2 regions of the Alicyclobacillus fodiniaquatilis genome follow, and region 1 is predicted to be linked to the other one. Evidence: a T-box and tRNA genes for the amino acid it is inferred to sense, from the RefSeq annotation. Region 1 holds a T-box; the other holds one or more tRNA genes.
What was found. The T-box of region 1 lies ahead of alaS (alanine--tRNA ligase). A T-box ahead of a tRNA ligase gene usually reads a tRNA of that ligase, here a tRNA-Ala.
Positions count from the first base shown of each region.

Region 2: it has a tRNA-Ala gene. The T-box ahead of alaS (alanine--tRNA ligase) is inferred to sense a tRNA for this amino acid. The anticodon was not compared.

Region 1 covers NZ_JBHUCX010000099.1:74,417-78,919, reverse strand. Annotated here, with positions in the region: gene alaS (alanine--tRNA ligase) at 1-1,375, opposite strand, end outside; T-box leader at 1,432-1,643, opposite strand; gene ACFSB2_RS24095 (AI-2E family transporter) at 1,690-2,754, opposite strand; gene crcB (fluoride efflux transporter CrcB) at 2,946-3,335, shown strand; gene crcB (fluoride efflux transporter CrcB) at 3,350-3,721, shown strand; gene ACFSB2_RS24080 (hypothetical protein) at 3,828-4,022, opposite strand; gene ACFSB2_RS24075 (cysteine desulfurase family protein) at 4,295-4,503, opposite strand, start outside.
Region 2 covers NZ_JBHUCX010000018.1:106,993-111,495, reverse strand. Annotated here, with positions in the region: gene ACFSB2_RS06005 (hypothetical protein) at 1-607, opposite strand, end outside; gene ACFSB2_RS06000 (Uma2 family endonuclease) at 981-1,163, shown strand; gene ACFSB2_RS05995 (anthrone oxygenase family protein) at 1,438-1,899, shown strand; tRNA gene ACFSB2_RS05990 (tRNA-Ala) at 2,219-2,294, opposite strand; gene ACFSB2_RS05985 (PepSY domain-containing protein) at 2,526-3,038, shown strand; gene speD (adenosylmethionine decarboxylase) at 3,112-3,495, opposite strand; gene ACFSB2_RS05975 (rhomboid family intramembrane serine protease) at 3,704-4,387, opposite strand; gene ACFSB2_RS05970 (glycosyltransferase family 4 protein) at 4,450-4,503, opposite strand, start outside.

The DNA of each region.
Region 1 (4,503 bases):
ACCCAACGAACGTAGACGCCTCGGTGAACGTCTCCAACACGCCGCGCTGGCTGCTCATCCCTTCGTTTGCCTGCCGCGCCGCGCGTGCGCGTGCGCGCTGGTTCGCGAGTTCCGCATCAAAACCGTCTCTATCCACCGTAAACCCGGATTCCGACGCAATTTCAATCGTCAAATCGATGGGAAAGCCATACGTGTCATACAAGCGGAAAGCGTCCGCCCCGCCAATGACCTGACTACCCTGTTGCTTCAGCCCTTCCATCCAGTCAAACAGAAGTGCTTCCCCTTCGCTCAATGTCTCGTGGAAACGTTCTTCCTCGGTTTTGACGACTCGCTCAATCAAACTCCGCTTTTCGTGCAACTCCGGATAGTCCGCCCCCATGATGTCGTCCACAACGGCGACCAAGCGATACATGAACGGCGCTTCAATGCCCAACCGACGGCCGCTGCGCACCGCACGCCGCAACAGGCGGCGGATGATATAGCTTCTGCCTTCGTTGCCCGGCAAAACGCCGTCACTGATGGCAAACGCCACCGTGCGCAGGTGATCCGCCACAATCTTAAAGTGGATGTCAGCGGCCGGATCGTCCCCGTACGCCCGCCCAGCGATATCCCCTGTCGCCTGGATGATGGGGAAAAACAAGTCTGTCTCAAAATTGTTCGGCACATCTTGCAGAACCGACGCCAGGCGTTCCAAACCACAGCCTGTGTCGATGTTCTTCTTCGGCAAAGGCGTATATTCCCCATTTGCCTCCTTGTTAAATTGCGTGAAAACCAAATTCCAAATTTCCAGATATCGATCACAATCGCATCCTGGTTGACAATCTGCCTGATGGCACCCGAACACTTCGCCTCTATCGTAGAAAATCTCGGAATCAGGGCCGCAAGGGCCAAGGCCGATTTCCCAGAAATTATCCTCTTTCCCGCGATAAATCCGGTTTTCCGGCAAGCCGACCTGCTCGTGCCAAATCTGAAACGCCTCATCGTCATCTTCATAAATCGTCACCGAAAGACGACTCGGATCCATCTCCAAAACATCCGTCAAAAAGGTCCATGCCCAAGTGATGGCCTCTTGTTTAAAGTAATCGCCGAAAGAGAAATTCCCCAGCATTTCAAAAAACGTTTGATGTCGCGCCGTATGGCCCACGTTTTCGATATCGTTGGTGCGAATACACTTCTGCGAACTGACAATCCGCGGATTCTCCGGAATCTCTCGGCCGTCAAAATACGATTTCAGCGGTGTCATGCCCGCGTTGATCCACAACAGAGTGGGATCATCGTGCGGCACCAAGCTCGCGCTCGGGAAAATACTGTGTCCGCGGTCCGCAAAAAACTGCTTGTATGCACGGCGAAGCGCCTGCCCCGACAACTTCTTCATCTCACATGTCCTCCTCAATGACGATGCGCCTCAAGACACAGAAAAGCCCTCATCCCAACAGGGACGAGAGCTTTTCTCGCGGTACCACCCTGGTTACAGTGCATGACAAATGCACTGTCCCTCTCCTCGCGCTAACGGGCGAATCCCGGCATGGGTTTGTACACGCACTTAGAAGTAGCTTCCATCGAACCTTTGGAGAACCTCACAGCCTTGGGCTCCCTCTCTGTGCAAAGGACATCAATGTACTCGGCTTCCGCATCGTTTTTCTTGTGTTTCGATTGTAACGAGGACGACAATCGCTGTCAAATGGCGATTTACGTCTTCTTCCGATACCGCTCCCCGTACAGGTTCATCCACACCACTTTGATGACAGCCAAAAGCGGCACAGCCACAATCAACCCCAGCAATCCGCCCAATTCGCCGCCAATCAACAAAGCGGCCACGATGGCCATCGGATGCAGTTTCAGCGTGCGCCCCATAATCTGCGGCGAGATCAAATTCCCTTCACACTGTTGCACAATCACATTGACAATCAACACTTTGATCACCATGACCGGACTGACCGAGAACGCCAGTAAAACGGCTGGCGCCGCACCGATAAACGGCCCTAGATATGGCACAATATCGGCAATGGCCAGAAAAAGCGCCAACAGCAGCGAATAGGGCATACCGACAATCAAGTACCCCACAAACGCGAGAATACCAATGGCCAACATCACCAAAAACTGACCACGAATATAGCTGCCAAGCGTCCTGTCCACGCTGATCAACAGCGCCCGAACCTGATGCCTTCGCCTGGATGGCGTCAGTTGAATCACGGTGCGGCCAATGGCCTTCGCGTCCTTCAACATGTAAAACACCAGAAAGGGAACGACACACGCGATGAAAATCACATTGACCGCGTTGGTGATAAAAGTGAAGACATTGGAGAAAGAACCAGTCAGTTTCTGCTCTGATTCATTCAAAGCATGCTCCACGCCGAGCCGAACCGCATCAGGCAAATATTGCTTGCGACTGTTGACCATTTCGATCCAATGGTTCACCTGCGCGATCAAATACGGCATATTTTGCGTCAATTGTGTCACTTGCCGTGTGACGATGGGGACGGCGTTTAACACAGCAATCACGATGATCAAGACAAAGGTGAAGTAAATGAGCAGAATGGCTGCGCTTCTCGGCAACCTGCGGCGGACAAGCAACTCGACGACGGGTTGCAATACATAGCTGATAATTAGAGCCGCGATAAACGGATAGATCACCGCGCTTAAGACAGACCAGATATCGTCGAAAAAACCGCGTAATTGACCGATCAAATACACGCAAACGAGCGTCAATAAAACGGACAGCGTCGCCCGGAGATAACGGCTCGACGGCCACATGGCGCACCACCTCCAGGAACCAGGTTGCATAACGAGGACAAACATGCTGATTTCAAAAACATTCACAGTATATGCAGTTGTCCATTGCATCATTTGTCCAAGCCGTATATTTGCGCACAAAACGCAGATTCCCTATACTGAAAATGACATGCTTGTCCCCGAACACCCACCACATGGAGGTGAACGCGTTTATGCCGTATGTAGCCGTTGCCATTGGCGGTTTTTTCGGTGCGATTTTACGTTTCAGCGTCAGTGAGTGGCTGGGCACCTGGAATGGCTTAAACATCGCCACATTGCTCACAAATTGGTGTGGTTGCTTGGTTCTAAGCTGGCTGAACACAGTGACATCCGAACAGTTGCCCATTCACCCCCATGTCCGTCTCGCGCTGGGCACAGGTTTGATTGGCGCTTTCACGACGTTCTCCACATTCACCGTCGACGCGTGGAAACTTTTTCAGAATGGGCAAATCGGTTTATCTTTGGCCTATGTGCTGCTTTCTGTGCTCGGCTCTCTACTGTTCACTTACCTTGGATTTAAAATTGCCACGACGCGTTTCTTTAGCAGACGTGCTGGGGTGTAAGGAGACTTGCGCGCGTGAATTGGCTGTTGATCGGCATTGGTGGCATGATAGGCGCTGTCCTGCGCTATCAGGTGTCGCGCTTTGTGAATCGGCATGTAGACATTGCTTTTCCTTATCCGACGCTGTTTGTCAATTTGACTGGCGCTTTCCTGTTAGGCTGGTTTACGCGGGATTTACATACATACTTCCCAACGCTGGGATCAGCGCCATTCTTGTTGCTTGGGGTAGGGTTATGCGGCGCATATACCACATTTTCGACCTTTTCATACGAAGCGGTGATGATGTTTCGCGAGCATCGTGAATGGACGGCGCTCTTTTACGTGGTGCTCTCCTGTGTCGGCGGCTTTGCCCTGTCGGCGATTGGGCTGTATGGACTGCCGAAATAAACGGCGCAACAAAAAAGGACCGTTCCAAAAAGGTGCAGACGCACGTGGATCAGTCCTGAAATATTCCTCTTCATGAAATCAACACTCGTGCTTTTCACGCGTCAACTTACGCGCCAGTACCATATTCCATTTCGTCTGTCATCGCATCTGTGATGACCAACGAGCCGTCTTCAGCGACATCGTACACGCGAACTTCCTCGCCAGATACGTTGAACTCCTTAAAGCAACTCCAGCAGTAATACTGATTTGCTCCGATTTTTCCGGTATCCCGACTCTTGCAGCTTGGACATCCCATTTTCATTACTCCCTTGCATCATCAATATCTTCGGCGGATGAACCACGCGCCAAGTTCTCATTTGATATGTATCTCTATTACAGCATGCCCGAGATTCCATTTATACAAACCAAATCACAGAAAATAGTGTCAACGCTTCAAAATGAAAATATTTTCGGTTACGAAATACATGTCAAACAAGAACCCTGTTACCATACTACCGTTCCACAAGCGACTTTGCAATGCAGAATATGGATAGAAAATTAAAGTCGCTTACAAAACAACAGGCAATCATTGATTTATACGCGCTTTACAAGTTCATCAACGATGGTGGCAACCACATGGACGGTCTCATCCATCTCAGCAAATGTATTTTGTTCACTCAAGCTAAAGCGAATTGCATTTTGCAACCATGGCACATGTCCACAAGCCTCCAGCACATGACTTGGTTCGAGGCTGCCAGCAGTGCAGGCAGAACCGGCCGACAACGCGATACCTGCCATATCCA
Region 2 (4,503 bases), on a different contig from region 1:
CATTTCCGTCCCATACCCCTGCACCTAATTCTTCAAAAGCGGCCTGAATAAAATCTAGCGGTGCATAGGCCGTTTCTGTCCCTGTATTCGGCGCAACCTCGTCAACAGTATCGATTTTCGCGAGGAGATTGCCGTTGACTGTGACACTCGTGTTCCCAGTTCCAACGCTTCCGCCCGGCGTCTGTGCCAATGCCTCAAGCACAGTACTGGAAGCTTGCAGATTCCATGTATCTGTTTCACCATTCCATGCGACTTGATCGCCGATTTTCTGCAGTGCTGCGTCTATATCAAATATCGGCAAAAAAGTTTCACCATCTTCATGGAAGGCCTGGGGGGAACTCAACACTTGTCCACCTACAGAAATTTCCACCTGAGACCAAGTCGGTGTAGTCTCTGTCCCTGCCTTCATAACTGGTTGCCCCTTGAATCCTGACAATGACGTTGCGCCCATAGGTCTAAATGCAATTGCTTTCACAATCGGCAACTTCTTGTGCGCTGACTGTGTCGCTGGCTTGGTAAAAGTGGTCGTTGAATTTGCCATCGCAACTGGCAGCGCGGCGCCAATGACAATCGATGCAGCTGCAATTCCCGTCAATACTTGTTTCACTCGAATATTCCCCTCTCAAATTCCTCAGCAACAAAATGATTTTTCTTCTAAATTCCCATTTGTCGTTTCATAAAACGCACAACGAACATGCAGAACGCTCAATGAAAGGCCGAAGCCAGTTTGTTCTCACCCCCTGTCGTGTGCATACAGAATCGCAAGTCATACGATTTGTCTCTTCACCAGCATATACACGAATGAATTTTATATTAAATGAACGATTTATATATTCAATATAAAATTAATTAGGGTATGTTTGTCAATAGGGATCGAAGAATTCAGTTGAGTATTTTATATTTCAAGAGGTGATGTTCATACAGAACAGTGCTTTTCTGCACCGTTTGATGTATACCTCATAGAAGGTAAGGATGAGTGGGTGATTCTCGATTTGTCCATCATTTGCGATTCGTCCAAGTTGCACGATATGGGTTGTGTCTGCGCACCTGATCTAGTGGTGGAAATTCTGTCGAAGGGAACTGCTGCAAAGGATAGAACGGTGAAGCTCCAACGCTATTGGGCGACCGAAGTCAAAGAAACTGGATTGTCGATCCGAATTTAGAAACGGTTGAAATGTACAAGTTTGGGGATCATGTGTTTTCTGCCTTTGCACTGCCAGTGCAACGCTCTGCCACCGTGGTCAGTTTCACTACCCAATTGATCATTCCTATGGATTTTTCTCTCCTCAGTTCCGTCATGTCACAGATTAGCTTGAGTCAATCACCCTGGGAACGTCCCTCGTATCATGATCAATCTGTTCATATTCAGTTCACAAACATCAATTATGCTTTGGCTACAGTATCTCATTCTGGATTCCGAACGAAATAGGAGGACTTATGTTTCAGTTCATTTTGGCATTTATCAATCTATTCTTTGTAGGCTTGTTGGCTGGTGAAGAGTTCGTTATCCGATTAGGTGTGCGAGATACTCTGCTTGTGTTAGATGACCCTTCACATATTAAGCTCCGACAGGCTTTAATTCGAACGCTTCGTGTCCTAGTACCAGTGATTATGCTCCCAGCCATTATATCGGGAGTTACGTTAGCCATTGTAGATGCCACGAGTAGAGGATGTGTATTCAGTTGGGCGGGTGCTGTAGCTTTGCTTGTGTTCCTCGCCGTGACGATGTTTGGAACCGTACCCATTAACGCCGGGGCACTCGAATGGAATCCGAATGTTCCACCACAAAATTGGAAATCGTTAATCAACCGTTGGGAAAGTCTAAATAACGTCCGCTGCCTTCTTGCTGTCGTGTCATTTGTTCTCTTTCTCGTATCGGCCGCATTACACTTCTCATAGTCGAGACTATCTAGAATTTCTGCTTCAATTAGTACTTTTCCCTGCGCCGTTTGGCCCAGAAAAAACTATCATGATGGGCAATCGACTATCAGACAAGTGGATTTTCCTTCTCTCGATCTCTGCCTGTGTACTCCACAACTTGCGTGCGTCTTCCATCAGGGTATTCATTCACCTCTATATGCACTATACCGTACCGATGGTGCGAAGTGCACTGACTGTCTCTTCCGGTAAAACACTGTTGCGAACGCTCTACAAATCCATCGCAAACTAAAAAGAGAACCCTCAGACACCCCTCCGTGTCCAAAGGCCCTCATTAATTTGGTGGAGAATATGGGACTCGAACCCACGACCTTTGCACTGCCAGTGCAACGCTCTCCCAGCTGAGCTAATTCCCCTCATCTATCAAGCTTAAAATTCTCTTTTCCAAGGCAACACATTCAGTCAACGTACTCTCTACTTGAGCTACGGTCACAAGAACGTATTTTATTCTACAGGAATCAACGCCATATCGCAAGATGATGTTTGCAATTTAAAACACAAGCAAAAAAGATTTTTGCAAACACAAAATACATAATTATGGAATGTATGGAGAAGTTATAGATAACGGCGCATTGAGGAGGATATCAATGAAAAAATGGCTGGTTAGTCTTTCGCTATTCAGCAGTCTAGCATGTACAACAGGGACGGTATTTGCCAATGATGGACTTCAACGTCCACAAACCTCAGCCACGCACGCAAACCTGCACCCCGTCACAGCAAATGTCCAAAATACAGACAGCGAAGGCACAGAGCAATGGGATGTGCGCTCCAGCGTCCAAGTTACGCGCGACACGTTGCGCGAGGCATACAACGCGAGCCATGCAGCGTACACTGAAAAACTTCAGAAGTACGCAAAGTGTTCCGAAAAGGATGCAAAAAAAGCGATCCTCGCCGAACACCCTGGCATGACCGTCGAAGAATTGCAACTGCGCAACATTCGGACAAGCCTGGTCTACATGTCCATCGTCCGCGATGACGAAGATAAATATTTAGTCATCGTCGATGCTGGCAATGGACGTATCCTCTTGGACAAGCGTGTCCCAACACATCATGAGCGCGTTTTTGCAAATCAAAACCCTGCGGGAAACGACGCAGAGTAACGAATCAGAAAATACAAAACAGCAGCAACCCATTGGTTGCTGCTGTTTTGTGGTATCCCACGCAGTGTTGACCTCAGAATGCTCGCACTTTGACATCTTGAACTTGAATGGGACCGACACCGCGTGGCACTTCTATCGATTCAAGACGCTGTGCGCCCAATTGTTTCGTAATATAATCGCATGCCACATTCGGATCAATTCGCTCCCCACACGTGTATACGTCGATGCTGGCGTAACCGTGTTCTGGGAAACTGTGAATGGTTAGATGTGATTCGGAAATGATAACCACACCGCTCACACCTTGTGGTGCAAACTTGTGGAAAGCGACTTCCCGCACCTCCGCACCAGCTTCCAATGCTGCATTGACCATCGTACGTTCAATACCTTGTACATCATTTAACTTCTCTGCGCTACAACCCCAAAGCTCTGCAATCACATGACGACCCATCGTATCCATAAGAAAATCCCCCTTTGAGCCAATTCGGCCATGCCGTTTACCCGGCATGTGGAACCGCCCCTACACCACGGGGGAAAGTTAGTCCGTAGAGGTCCTAACCCTTTAAGTGTAAGGCCGTATCCCGTGATTTCCAACCCTTCAAGCAAACATTACGAACAGTAGTATAAGACGTGAGACGACAATTTGCAACATATAAATCATAACGCTTCTAAATGCCAGGAATCGGCATAAACAATGTGAATAACAGACAAACTGCAGTCAAGGTACACAAAACAAAAGCAGACGCGCGCCACAACAAAGGTTTACGTAACGCCTTGACATAACCTATTGTAAGCAAGATACCCGTGAGCATTCCCCCAAGATGTGCTAACCAGTCAATGTCATGATTGGATACATCAAGCACCACATTGACGGCTAAAATAAGCAGCAACTGGTTGCGAACCACCCCCGGCAAAATACGAAGTAACGCCAAGGCCAGCATCGCGCCAAATAGGCCGAAAATGGCGCCAGAGGCGCCGGCACTCGCGTCGTTGCCTGGAAGCAACAAATAGCTGAACAGGTTGCCAACGATGCCGCTGAGCAAGTAGAGAACAAGCCAAACTGCACTGCCCAGCAATTTTTCAACAATCATCAAGGACCAAAGCGAGAACATATTGACCAGCAAATGAAGTGTCGTCACATGGACAAATAGTGCGGAGCACAATCTGTACCACTCGCCTTGGTTTACCAACTCGCCGACCAAAGCGCCAGATTTGACCATCCCGACAATCCCATGTCCAAAATAAGTTTGGACAATCAGGTACCAGGCGATCGTAAATATAATAAAAAACCAAGTGGCAGACCAGCGATTCCGTATTTGCCCGTCATTTATCGCGAAATTCCAGCGTCTCAAGCTCTTCGCCCCTCACGATTCAAACCATACCTGCCCCCTCGTGATCGCCATACATGGAGACGTCAGTAACGTCCACTGCGAAGAATATCCTCTTCGAGCACTGTATAGCCTCGTTC